Regions from separate parts of the Bradyrhizobium sp. NBAIM01 genome, predicted to be linked through region 2. Evidence: riboswitches for the same ligand, from Rfam matches in the RefSeq annotation. Region 2 holds a riboswitch; the other holds the start of a gene.

Region 1 (6,776 bases), 160 kb from region 2:
CCAGTGCCGCGTCTTGAGCTGCACGGTCTCCTCGCCCGAATTGGTGATGACGATGGTGTAGGACCAGAAGTAGCGCGAGCGGTCGGCCGACGATTGCTCCGGAACAAAGTTCGGCTCGACGGTCACTTCGATCTGGCGGGTCACGGCGCGGTACATGGCTGTCATCATACCGAAATCCGCCCCGGGAACCAAACCCCCGCGGGCGCCTTGGCGACATCGTCCCGCCAGAATTGGCGGGAAAGCACACCATCGAGGGAGACACCCTGATGTGATCCGGACGCTTTGCGAGACGACAGCCGGACCATTACACTGCTTCAACGTCGCGATTTGCGGAAGGGTTTCCAGGCCCCGATGACCATTGCCGACCAAGTGACGGGATCGACCATCGCAGGAACCGCGGGCGCCAAGCCCGCAGGGACCAAGGCGCGCGCCGCAGCGCCGGCCATCACGCTGCCCGCCATCGGCGAGCGCGAGCTCCGGCTCGATCTGTTCCGCGGCCTCGCGCTGTGGCTGATCTTCATCGACCATCTGCCGCCCAGTCTGCTGACCTGGTTCACGATCCGCAATTACGGCCTCAGCGACGCCACCGAGATCTTCATCTTCATCTCCGGCTACACCGCGGCCTTCGTCTATGGCCGGGCCATGCTGGAGAGCGGCGTTCTCATCGCCACCGCGCGCATCCTGCGCCGGGTCTGGCAGATCTACGTCGCCCACGTCTTCCTGTTCACGATCTTCCTCGCCGAGATCTCCTATGTCGCGACCAGGTTCGAGAACCCGCTCTACACCGAAGAGATGGGCATCATGGACTTCCTCAAGCAGCCCGACGTCGTCATCGTGCAGGCGCTGCTGCTGCGCTTCCGTCCCGTCAACATGGACGTGCTGCCGCTCTACATCGTGCTGATGCTGGCGCTGCCTCTGATCCTGTGGTCGATGAAATGGCGGCCGGACGTCACGCTCGGGCTGTCGGTCCTGCTCTACGCGGTGACCTGGGAGTACGACCTTTACCTGTCGGCCTATCCGAACGGCTTCTGGGCCTTCAATCCGTTCGCCTGGCAATTGCTGTTCGTGTTTGGTGCCTGGTGCGCGCTCGGAGGTGCGCGTCGCATGTCGGGCATCCTGGCCTCGCCCGTGACGATGTGGATCTCGATCGCCTATCTCATCGCGGCGTTCTACGTGACCTTGACCTGGTACGTGCCCCAGCTCTCCCAGTTCATGCCGAAGCAGATCGAACAATGGATGTATCCGATTGACAAGACCGACCTCGACGTGCTGCGCTTCGCGCACTTCCTGGCGCTGGCGGCGCTGACCGTACGCTTCCTGCCCCGCGATTGGCCGGGCTTGAAATCGCGCTGGCTACGACCATTGATTCTATGTGGTCAGCATTCGCTCGAGATCTTCTGCCTCGGCGTCTTCCTGGCCTTTGCCGGCCATTTCGTCCTCGCCGAAATCTCCGGCGGGCCGGTCATGCATGCGTTGATTAGCCTCTCCGGAGTCCTGATCATGTGGGGGGTGGCCTGGGTCATTTCGTGGTACAAGCGTGTGGCTGACAAGAGCGGTGCGAAAACCAAAAACGCCGTCGGCAACGCCGATCTGGCGGGAGGGGGCTGATGAAGGCGAAGGTTCTCCTGAGCCTGGTCCTGCTATGCGGTAACCTCGCCGCGCCCACGGCGCGCGCGGGCGATGCCGCGTCTGCCGCATCCCCTATGCCTGCGGCCTGCGAACTGCCGTCCTATCTGTTGACCAGCGAAAGCCAGCTGCCCAAGGTCGCCGAGGCGATCAAGGCCGGCAAACCGCTCGACATCCTGGTGATCGGCAGCCGCTCGACCACGATTCCCTCGTCGGAGAGCAGCTCCTATCCGGCGCGCATGGAGGCGATCCTCAAGGAGAAACTGCCGCCCTCCGAGCCGGTGCACGTCTCCGTAGAAATACAGAGCAAGAAAACGGCAGAGGAGACCGCGTCCACCTTCGTTAAGCTGATGGAAGCAAAAACGCCTACTTTGGTCATCTGGCAGACCGGGACCGTGGATGCTATCCGATCCATCGATCCCGACGAATTTCGTAGCGCGGTGACCGACGGGGTTGTTGCGTTGCAAAAGGCAGGGGCGGACGTCGTCTTGATGAATTTGCAATATAGCCCGCGCACCGAGACCATGATCTCGGCGCAGCCTTTTCTCGATAATATGCGCGTCGTGGCACAGGAGCACGACATCCCGCTGTTCGATCGTTTCGCGATCATGCGGCAGTGGAATGAACAGGGTCAGTTCGACCTGTTCAACCCGTCCCGCGGGCCTGAGCTGGCGAAGCAGGTCCATGATTGCCTTGGCCGGGCGTTGGCACAGTTCGTGATTGACGCTGCCCATCTGGAGCCGGCCCAGCAGCAAAATTGAGGTGTAGCGTTAATGAGTTCTCTCCGCCCTTTTTGCCTGACGTCATGGCTGGCCGTGCCTGCAACAGCAGTGCTGTTGTTGCTGACGCCCGCCGCGCATGCGCAGACGCCGGCCGCTCAGCCGGCGACCCCCGCACCCTCCCAGTCGCCTGATCCCGCGCCCGCTGCGCCGTCCCAGACCACCGTCGCCGCGAGGTCGCCCGAGCAGCGCGGCGTCACCTCGCGCGCCATCGACAAGGTGAAGGAGGTCGCGAAGTCCGCCGCCGACATCTTCAGCCGGGTGCCCTGCCTGCCGCCGAAGGGCGGCTCCAAGGCGATGGGCTCGCTGCCGCATGTCGCGAGCAAGCTGGCCGCCGGCCAGCCCGTCGTCATCGTCGCGTTCGGCTCCTCGTCGACTCAAGGGTTCGGCGCGAGCTCGCCGGAGTTCAATTACCCCAATCGTCTCGCCGCGCAGCTGCGCCGGCACTATCCGACTGCCGACATCAGCGTCATCAATGCCGGCGTCGGCGGCGAGGACGCCCCCGAGATGATGAAGCGTCTGCAGACGCAGGTGATCGACAGGCATCCGGATCTCGTGATCTGGCAGGTCGGCACCAACGCGGTGCTGCGCAATCTCGATCCTGCCGATACGGCCAAGCTGGTCGAGGACGGCATCAGCCGCATTCAGGCCGCCGGCGGCACCGACATCGTGCTGGTCGATCCGCAATATTCGCCGGCCGTCAACCAGCGCAAGGAGAGCGCCGGCAAGATGATCAAGCTGCTCGGCAACGTCGCCGAGCTCCGCAAGGTCGGCATTTTCCCGCGCTTCGAGGTGATGCGCGACTGGCACGAGAACCAGTCGATCCCGGTCGAGGGCTTCGTCATCGCCGACGGCCTGCACATGAACGATTGGGGCTATGCCTGCTTCGCCCAGTTGCTCGGCGACGACATCATCCGCTCCGTCGGCCAGATCAAGCTCGGTGTGAGCGTGCCCGCCGATGTGAGAACGTACCGGCCGATGTGAGAGGGTGCGTAGGGTGGGTTAGGCGAAGCCGTAACCCACCACTGTCTATCTCCGCGGATGCAGCAGAGGTGGATTACGCCTTCGGCTAATCCACCCTACGAGACCTCGCTTCCCTCACGCCTTCTCCAGCGCCGCGGTGAGATCCTCGATCAGGTCATCCGCGTGCTCCAGCCCTGCCGAGAAGCGGATGAAGCCCTCGCTGATGCCGAGCGCGGCGCGGTCTTCCGGCTTGAGGCGCTGATGCGTCGTGGTCGCCGGATGCGTGACGAGGCTTTTGGCGTCGCCGAGATTGTTGGAGATCTTGGCGAGCTTCAATTCGTTGAGCACACGGAAGGCCGCCGCCTTGCCGCCCTTCACCTCGAAGCCGACCAGCGTCGAGCCGCCGCGCATCTGCTTCTTCACCAGCGCCGCCTGCGGATGATCGGCGCGGCCGGGATAAACCAGCCGCGAGATCTTGGGATGGCTGGCCAGCACCTCGGCGACGCGCGCGGCATTGTCGGTCTGCGCGCGCACGCGCACGCCCAGCGTCTCCAGGCCCTTGAGCAGGACCCAGGCATTGAACGGCGAAATCGACGGGCCGGTCTGGCGCATGAAATTGTGGATGTGCTCGGCGATGAAGGCTTCCGAGGACAGGATGATGCCGCCGAGACAGCGGCCCTGGCCGTCGATGTGCTTGGTCGCAGAGTAGACGACGACGTCGGCGCCGAGCGCGAGCGGGCTCTGCCAGATCGGGGTTGCAAACACGTTGTCGACGACGAGCCGCGCGCCGCCCTTGTGCGCGATCTCGGCAATCGAGGGAATGTCGAGCACGTCCAGCGTCGGGTTGGTCGGGCTCTCCAGGAAGAACGTCTTGGTGTTGGGCCTCAGCGCGCGTTGCCACTGGTCGAGATCGAGCCCGTCGACCAGCGTGGCCTCGATGCCGTAGCGCGGCAACAGGTCCTGGATGACGTAGAGGCAGGAGCCGAACAGCGCACGGGAGGCGACCACGTGATCGCCGGCCTTGAGCGGCGCCAGGATCGCAGTCGTCACCGCCGCCATGCCGGTTGCCGCCGAGCGCGCGGCCTCGGCGCCTTCGAGCTCGATCATGCGGCGCTCGAACATTGCAATCGTCGGGTTGGAATAGCGCGAATAGATGAAGCCGGGATCTTCGCCCTTGAAGCGCGCCTCGCACTCCTCCGCGCTGGCGTAGACATAGCCTTGCGTCAGGAACAGCGCCTCCGAGGTCTCGCCATATTGCGAGCGCAGGGTGCCGGAATGGACCAGGCGGGTTTCGGGGCGATAAGTGGCAGACGACTTCGACATAGGACCCTCTCCGACATGACCGTCGAGGCGAAAACGGTCACAAAAAAACCGGCCTGGATATCTCCACGGGCCGGGATCACAGAGGTCCCCGGCCTGTTTAGCGACTTATTTAACGTGGCTGCAAGCCGGCCGGCTCAAATCACCACGGGATAAGTGATGCTCATATTCCGCAATGCCCTTTCCGTCAAGGCGTCCATCGGATAGCCGTAAAAGACTTGTATTTCCGGCATGTCCGGATGCACTCGACCCCTGATGAGGACCCCCGGTTGACGTTCACGGTCGCCGCCGACGCCAATGGTATCCTGCCCGACCGCATGATCGCGGCGATGGCGGAAGAAGGTCTCATCCTGCCCACCTACGACTTCGTCGAGAGCCAGATCCAGCCGGCGAGCCTCGATCTGCGCCTCGGCGACATCGCCTATCGGGTCCGCGCCAGCTTCCTCCCCGGGCCCGGTGCCACCGTGGCAGAGCGCATCGACGAGCTGAAGCTGCACGAGTTTAGCCTCGCCGACGGCGCGGTGCTCGAGACCAACTGCGTCTACATCGTGCCGCTGCTCGAGAGCCTCGCGCTGCCGCCGGAGATCGTCGCTGCCGCCAATCCGAAGAGCTCGACCGGCCGGCTCGACGTCTTCACCCGCGTCATCGCCGACGGCACCCGCCGCTTCGATATGATCGGCGCCGGCTATCACGGCCCGCTCTATGCCGAGATCAGCCCGAAGACGTTTCCGGTGCTGGTGCGCGAGGGCTCGCGTCTCAGCCAGGTGCGCTTCCGCACCGGCGATGCCATCCTCAATGCCGACGAGCTCGATGCGCTGCACGCCAGCGAGCGTCTCGTCGACATCGACGATGCCGATCTCTCGGGCGGCGTTGCCGTCTCGGTCGATCTCTCCGGCGAGAAGGCGAGCGGCTTCGTCGGCTATCGCGCCAAGCGCCACACCGGCGTCGTCGATGTCGACCGCCGCGCCGGCTACGCGGTGGAGGATTTCTGGGAGCCGATCTCGGCGCGCCCCGACGGCAGCCTGATCCTCGACCCCGGCGAGTTCTATATCCTCGCCTCCAAGGAAGCGGTGCAGGTGCCGCCCGACTACGCCGCTGAGATGGTGCCGTTCGACCCCCTGGTCGGCGAATTCCGCGTGCACTATGCCGGCTTTTTCGATCCCGGCTTCGGCTATGCCGGCGCTGGCGGGCTGGGATCGCGCGCCGTGCTGGAGGTGCGCTCGCGCGAGGTGCCGTTCATCCTCGAGCACGGCCAGATCGTCGGCCGCCTCGTCTACGAGAAGATGCTGGCCCGCCCCGACGCGATGTACGGCCAGCGCATCGGCTCGAATTACCAGGCGCAAGGCCTGAAGCTCAGCAAGCATTTCAGGGTGTAGTGCCAACCTCACCCACCGCTGTCATTCCCCGCGGAGGCGGGGAATCCAGTACGCCGCGGCCTCTCGATTCAAGCATGACCATCTCGGAGTACTGGATCGCCCGCCTTCGCGGGCGATAACACCGAGAGCGCGTCCGGTTGCGTCACCCGATCCGCGATGACACACTCCCGCAAAACAACAAGCCGGGAGCGAACATGACTATCGCACCAGACCTCGCGCAGCACGCGCAATGGAAGCGCTGGCGCGCCGTCGCCGATCTCTATCACGCTTACTTCACCGGGCTGATCCTCACCGTCGTCACGCGCCGCGGCACGGCGGATGCCGCAGAATTCGTCTTCCGCGTGTTTCGTCGCCAGCAGCAGGAGCGTTTCCTGCCGGGGCTCAGCAAGCTCGGGATCGACCATCTGCCGCCGGCGGTCGCGGCTGCGCAATACCACTATCTCTCCAACTGGATCGGCGGCGTTCATGTCGAATACATGTACGAGAGCGACACCAAGGCTTGGATCCGCTATCCGCCGCCGCGCTGGATCTGGAAGGGCACTGCGATCTGTGGCGTGCCGGGCGAAGTCTCACGCGCCATGCTGCGCGGCTGGCACGCCAACAATGGCGCAGCCCTCGGCGATCTCAGGCTCGGCTTCGTCTGCACCAAGCAGAGCGTCGACGGCCAGGACGGGCTCGAAGGCTATTATCATCAATACGACCATCCGCTCGA
Region 2 (6,776 bases):
TGATGATGTCTGGCGTGATGCACGTAACCGTGCCGCTCTGCGCTATGACGATGATACGGCCGTGCCGAGGCCGGAGAAACGAACACGGCGAACGCCGCGAAGAACAGCGCCAGCGCGACAACACAACGCGACAGGCGAGACGCAAACAACTCGAACATTCTTCATCCTTCTTGACACCCCCACTTCCCGCCGGCCCGTGCAATGGCCGACATCCGTTTGGCCGTTAAGCCGCCCGATGTGGCGAGAAAAAGACGCAACGCCCGCGAATGGCTGCAATGATTTTGTGTTTGTGCTCGGCGCTGCTGCCGCATTGCCGACAACAGAATTAACTGCGATCCTCGAACACGGCTTGAAACAGAGGGAAACGGTTAATGCCCCACGCCACGACCAGGGACGGCGTCCGCATCTATTTCGAGGAGGCGGGCCAGGGAACGCCGATACTTTTTCTGCACGAGTTCGCGGCCGACTACACCAATTGGGAGCCGCAGATGCGCTACTTCTCGCGTGGCCATCGCTGCATCACCTATTCGGCGCGCGGCTACACGCCGTCGGACGTGCCTGACGGCGAGGTCTACACCTACACGCATTTCTACACCGATGCGCTTGCGGTGCTCGATCATCTCGGCATCGAGCGCGCGCATCTCGTCGGTCTTTCGATGGGCGCCTATTCCTCGTTGCAGATCGGGTTGAACGCGCCGCAGCGCGCACTGTCGATGACGCTGGCCGGCGTCGGCTCCGGCTCGGAGCTCGAGAACCTGGAGACCTGGCGCACGCAGTGCCGCGCCAATGCCGAGCAGTTCGAGACGCTGGGATCGGTGGAGGTCGCGAAAGTCACGCGCGAGGCGCCGAGCCGGATTCCGTTCCTGGTGAAGGATCCACGCGGGCATGCCGATTTCTACGCCGCACTGGCGCGGCACGATGCCAAGGGATCGGCGCGCACCATGCGCGGATTCCAGGGCGGCCGTCCCTCGATCTACACGATGACGGACGCGATCAGAGGCGCGGCAACACCCGCGCTGATCATCTGCGGCGACGAGGACGAGCCCTGCGTGGGCGCCAGCCTGTTCCTGAAGAAGCACCTGCCCGCGGCGGGGCTCGCGATGTTTCCGAAGTCCGGCCACGTGCTGAACCTCGAGGAGCCCGCGCTGTTCAACGAGAGTGTCGAGCGGTTCGTGACGCTGGTGGAAGCAGGACGTTGGCCGGTGCGGGACCCGCGGTCGCTGGTTTCCCACTAGCTGTCATTCCGGGATGCGCCGAAGGCGCAGGCCCGGAATCCATCGGGCTGCAGGCGCTGTTGGACGATGGATTCCGGGCTCGATGCTTCGCATCGCCCCGGAATGACGGAAAGAAACTACTTCCCCCCGCCGCGGCTCAGCAAGAACACCGCCTGCTCGCCGAACATGTTCCACACCCACCAGGGCAGGTTCAGCGGCACCGGGCGGCCGTAGAGATCGAGCGCGACCGAGCGCTCCATCTTGACGTTGATCTCGTCGCAGAGCTGCACGAAATCCTTGATGGTGCAGAAATGGATGTTGGCGGTGTCGTACCAGGTCGCCGGCAGATTCTCCGTGCGCGGCATGTGGCCGCCGATCAGGAGCTGGAGCCGCATCTTCCAGAAGCCGAAATTCGGGAACGAGACGATGGCGCGGCGGCCGATGCGCAGCAGGTTCTCCAGCACGACCTTCGGCTGCCGCGTCGCCTGCAGCGTCTGCGACAGGATCACGTAGTCGAAGGCATCGTCGGGATAATTGACGAGATCGGTGTCGGCATCGCCCTGCACCACCGCGAGCCCCTTGGCGACGCAGCGGTTGACGCCCTCGCGCGACAATTCGATGCCGCGGCCGTCGATGCCGCGGGTCTCCAGCAGCTGAAGCAGATCGCCGTCGCCGCAGCCGACGTCGAGCACTTTCGAGCCCGGCTTGACCATTTCGGCGACCAGCCGATGATCGGCGCGATAATCACCGGATGGCCTGGCGGCAACGCCGTCCAGCGGCAACACTTCCTGCACGGACATCGCTAACGGTCCTCGAGGTTGAGCCCGCGGGCCTTGCCTGCCGATTGCAGGAAGGCCCGGGAGATGTCGAAGAATTCGGGCACGTCGAGCAGGAAGGCGTCGTGGCCGCGATCGGTCTCGATCTCGGCGAACGACACCCGCGCGCTCGAAGCGTTCAGCGCGTGCACCAGCGCGCGCGATTCCGAGGTCGGGAACAGCCAGTCGCTGGTGAAGGAGACCACGCAGAAGCGCGTCTTGATGTCGGCGAAGGCCTTGGCCAGCACGCCGCCATGGTCGGCGGCGATGTCGAAATAGTCCATCGCCCGCGTCAGGTAGAGATAGGAATTGGCGTCGAAGCGCTCGACGAAGGACGAGCCCTGGTAACGCAGATAGGATTCGACCTGGAAATCGGCGTCGAACGAGAAGGTCGGCAGCTCGCGGTCCTGCATACGCCGGCCGAACTTGCGGTGCAGCGCCGCATCCGAGAGATAGGTGATATGCGCCGCCATCCGCGCCACCGCGAGCCCGCGATGCGGATGGATGCCGCGATCGGCATAGCCGCCACCGTGCCAGTCGGGGTCGGCCATCACGGCCTGGCGGCCGAGCTCGTGGAAGGCGATGTTCTGCGCCGAGTGCCGCGTCGCGCAGGCGATCGCCAGCGCAGAGTACACGCGCTCCGGATAGGCGGCGGTCCATTGCAGCACCTGCATGCCGCCCATCGAGCCGCCGACGACCGCAAACAGCGTGTCGATGCCGAGCCGGTCGATCAGCATCGCCTGCGCGCGCACCATGTCCGGAATGGTGATGACGGGGAAGTCCAGGCCCCAGACCTTGCCGGTGGCGGGATTGATCGACGCCGGCCCGGTCGAGCCCATACAGCCGCCGATCACGTTGGAGCAGATGATGAAGTAGTGCTTGGGATCGATGGGTCGGCCGGGACCGACCAGCGTCTCCCACCAGCCCGGCTTGCCGGTGACGGGATGTACGTTGGCGACATGCTGGTCGCCGGTCAGCGCATGGCAGATCAGCACCGCATTGGAGCGATCGGCATTGAGCTCGCCATAGGTCTGGTAGGCGATCTGGAACGGGGTGAGATCGACGCCGCAATCGAGCCGCAGCGGCTGCTCGGTGCCGAAATGCGCAACCAGCGAGCTTGGATGATCCACCTCGTGCGATCGCTCATCGGCGCTGATCGCAGGACTCGGTATCGACTTGACGCTACCCATCTCGGACATCGACCTCGTTTGCGACTGGCTGCTCGACCGCGCCGCTGACATCAGGCCATGAAAAACCCGGCCTGAACGATAGGTTCGGCCGGGATCGGAAGCGTCCCCGGCCTGTTTAGCGAGTTTTTTAACGTGGCTGCAAGCCGGCCGGCTCAAATGACCACGGAACGGGCAAAAGCTACCGTCTTGGGCGGTTTTCGTCAAGTCGCGGCCCGGATCGGCCCAATTCGCCTCTGCCGCGACGCCCGCAAAGCACGTCATTTCTCTTTGCTTTCGCCGCCCCGACTGCCTAATCAGGATATCCCCCACCGGAACGATCGACGACCAGACATGTCCCAACGTCCGCCCGCGCCACCATCGCTGCAGGAACTGCGCAAGGAGATCGACGCGATCGACGAGGGCATGCATCGCCTCCTCATGCAGCGCGGCGAGATCATCGATCGCCTGATCCAGGTGAAGCAGACCCAGGAGGTCGGCTCGGCGTTCCGTCCCGCGCGCGAGGCTGCCATGATGCGCGAGATCGTGCAGCGTCATCGCGGCATCCTGCCGCTCGACACGGTCGAGAGCATCTGGCGCGTCATCATCTCGACCTTCACTTACGTACAGGCGCCGTTCTCGGTGCATGCCGACATCTCGGCCAGCGAGGCGGCGATGCGCGATTCCGTGCGCTTCAATTTCGGCTTCACAGTGCCTTACGTCGCGCATTTCAGCGCACAGGCCGCGGTCGAGGCGGTAGCGAAATCCAAGGGTGATCTGGCAATGGTCTCGGCGACCTCGAGCCGCACGCCATGGTGGCTGGAGCTGGAAGCGGACGGCGCACCGAAGATCATCGCACGGATGCCTTTCATCGAGCGCGCCGACCATCCGGCCGCCTTGCCGGTGTTCGCGATCTCGCGCGTTGCGGACAGCGCCCTGGTGACGGAGGTCGAGACGTTCAGCGTGCGCGTCTCCGGATGGAACGCCGAGGTCGCCCGCGCGCTGTCGCCGCTCGCCGAGATCGTGGCCGTGCCCGATACCGCCTTCGACGGCGCGGCGCTGCTGGTCTCGGTCACCGGCGCGACCAGCATCGACAAGATCAGGGCTGCCCTGATCGAGGCGGGGGCCTCGGTGCGCTCCGTGGCCCTCGTCGGCAGCCACGCAACGCGCTATACGGTGCCCCCGACCGGGCCGAAATCGTAAAATCGCGAGCAGCCCAGCCTATCCGGAGTCCAAGATGTCCCGCCCCGTGCCGAATCCCGGCATTCTCGATATTGCGCCCTACACGCCCGGCAAGAGCCCGGTGCCGGAGCCGGGCCGCAAGGTGTTCAAGCTCTCGGCCAACGAGACGCCGTTCGGGCCCTCGCCCAAGGCGATCGAAGCCTTCAAGCGCGTGGCAGATCATCTGGAGGACTATCCGGAAGGCACCTCGCGCGTGCTGCGCGAGGCGATCGGCCGCTCGTTCGGGCTCGATCCCAACCGCATCATCTGCGGCGCCGGCTCGGACGAGATCCTCAATCTGCTCGCGCACACCTATCTCAGCCAGGGCGACGAGGCGATCTCGACCACGCACGGCTTCCTTGTCTACCCGATCGCGACGATGGCGGTCGGCGCCAGGAACGTCATCGCCCAGGAGACCAACCTCACCGCCGACGTCGACGCCATCCTGAAGGCCGTGACGCCGAAGACGAAGCTGGTCTGGCTCGCCAACCCCAACAACCCGACCGGCACCTATCTTCCGTTCGACGAGGTCAAGCGGCTGCGCGCCGGCCTGCCCTCGCACGTGCTGCTGGTGCTGGACGCCGCCTATTGCGACTACGTCTCGCGCAACGACTATGAGATGGGAATCGAGCTCGTCGCCACCACCGAGAACACGGTGGTGACGCACACCTTCTCCAAGATCCACGGTCTTGCCGCGCTGCGCATCGGCTGGATGTTCGGGCCCGAGCACGTCATCGACGCGGTCAATCGCATCCGCGGTCCCTTCAACGTGTCGACGCCGGCGATGTATGCCGCGGTCGCCGCGATCGAGGATACCGCGCATCAGGCGATGTCGAAGCAGTTCACCGAGACCTGGCGCAACTGGCTCACCGAGGAGATCGGCAAGCTCGGGCTGAAGGTGACGCCGAGCGTCGCCAATTTCGTGCTGATCCACTTCCCGACCGATAAGGGCAGGACCGCCGATGACGCCGATGCCTTCCTGACCAGGCGGGGGCTCGTGCTGCGCGGCTTGAAGAATTACGGCCTGCCGCATGCGCTACGCATGACCATCGGCACCGAGGAGGCCAACCGCCTCGTCGTCGAAGGCTTGCGCGACTTCATGGGCGGCAAATGAGCGCGCAGGCGCACTTCCAGCGCGTGGCGCTGATCGGCTTCGGCCTGATCGGCGGCTCGATCGCCCGCGCTGCGAAGCTCCAGGGGCTTGCCGGTGAAATCGTCACCACCGCACGCTCGGAGAAGACACGCGCGCGTGTCGCCGAGCTCGGCATCGTCGATCAGGTGGTGGCGACCAATGCGGAGGCCGTGAGGGATGCCGATCTCGTCATCCTCTGCATTCCCGTCGGCGCCTGCGGACCCGTAGCGCAGGAGATCGCGCCGCATCTCAAGCCGGGTGCGATCGTCTCCGACGTCGGCTCGGTCAAGGGCGCTGTGGTCCGCGACATGGCCCCGCATCTGCCGGGCGGCATTCATTTCGTGCCGGCGCATCCGGTGGCGGGCACCGAGCATTCCGGCCCGGATTCGGGCTTTGCCGAGCTCTTCATCAACCGCTGGTGCATCCTGACCCCGCCTGATGGCAGCGACGCAGCGGCGACCGATCACCTGCGCGCGTTCTGGGCGGCGATGGGCGCCAAGGTCGAGGTGATGACGCCGGATCATCACGACCTCGTGCTCGCCATCACCAGCCACCTGCCGCATCTGATCGCCTACACCATCGTCGGCACCGCCGACGAATTGGCGCAGGTGACGGAATCCGAGGTGATCAAATTCTCCGCCGGCGGTTTTCGCGATTTCACCCGCATTGCGGCGTCCGATCCGACGATGTGGCGCGACGTCTTCCTCGCCAACAAGGAGGCCGTGCTGGAGATGCTCGGCACCTTCACCGAGGATCTGGCAAAGCTCACCCGCGCGATCCGCCGCGGCGACGGGGAGGCGCTGTTCGACCACTTCACCCGCACCCGCGCCATCCGCCGCGGCATCGTCGAGATCGGCCAGGATTCCGCCGCGCCCGATTTCGGACGGCCGCATGCGGCGCTGAAGAAGCCGTGAGCCTGTAGCCCGGACAAAGCTGCGTAGCCCGGATGGAGCACAAGCGTAATCCGGGACAGTGCCAGCTGTGATCAAGAACCCCGGATTGCGCTGCGCTCCATCCGGGCTACGGGAGCCAACTAATACAGCGGCGGGATCTGACCGACCTTGACCGGGCCGAGCAGCACGGCACCGTCGACGAATTTCAGCGGGAAGCTCCGCGCTTTCTTGCCTTCCAGCGTGCTCTCGGTACCGATCGAATTGATGCCGGCGGCAACGCCGGCATTGGCGTTCTGCTTGATGACCTTGCCGAGGCCCGGCACGGCGCGGTCGAG

What was found. A riboswitch is a leader RNA that binds a small molecule or an ion and turns the genes downstream of it on or off. The one in region 2 is predicted to bind S-adenosylmethionine.
Region 1: linked by a shared signal. The riboswitch ahead of I6F31_RS10230 (O-succinylhomoserine sulfhydrylase) and the one ahead of I6F31_RS09395 (homoserine O-acetyltransferase) in region 2 are both predicted to bind S-adenosylmethionine.

The regions. Positions count from the first base shown of each region.
Region 1 covers NZ_JADYVU010000002.1:811,759-818,534, reverse strand. Annotated here, with positions in the region: gene apaG (Co2+/Mg2+ efflux protein ApaG) at 1-156, opposite strand, end outside; gene I6F31_RS10245 (OpgC domain-containing protein) at 352-1,608, shown strand; gene I6F31_RS10240 (lipolytic enzyme) at 1,608-2,387, shown strand; gene I6F31_RS10235 (SGNH/GDSL hydrolase family protein) at 2,400-3,389, shown strand; gene I6F31_RS10230 (O-succinylhomoserine sulfhydrylase) at 3,504-4,691, opposite strand; SAM riboswitch at 4,768-4,847, opposite strand; gene I6F31_RS10225 (2'-deoxycytidine 5'-triphosphate deaminase) at 4,958-6,064, shown strand; gene I6F31_RS10220 (hypothetical protein) at 6,259-6,776, shown strand, end outside.
Region 2 covers NZ_JADYVU010000002.1:647,197-653,972, forward strand. Annotated here, with positions in the region: gene I6F31_RS09380 (TIGR02594 family protein) at 1-158, opposite strand, end outside; gene I6F31_RS09385 (alpha/beta hydrolase) at 372-1,235, shown strand; gene metW (methionine biosynthesis protein MetW) at 1,352-2,014, opposite strand; gene I6F31_RS09395 (homoserine O-acetyltransferase) at 2,017-3,219, opposite strand; SAM riboswitch at 3,314-3,393, opposite strand; gene I6F31_RS09400 (chorismate mutase) at 3,550-4,398, shown strand; gene hisC (histidinol-phosphate transaminase) at 4,433-5,530, shown strand; gene I6F31_RS09410 (prephenate/arogenate dehydrogenase family protein) at 5,527-6,462, shown strand; gene I6F31_RS09415 (DUF2125 domain-containing protein) at 6,582-6,776, opposite strand, start outside.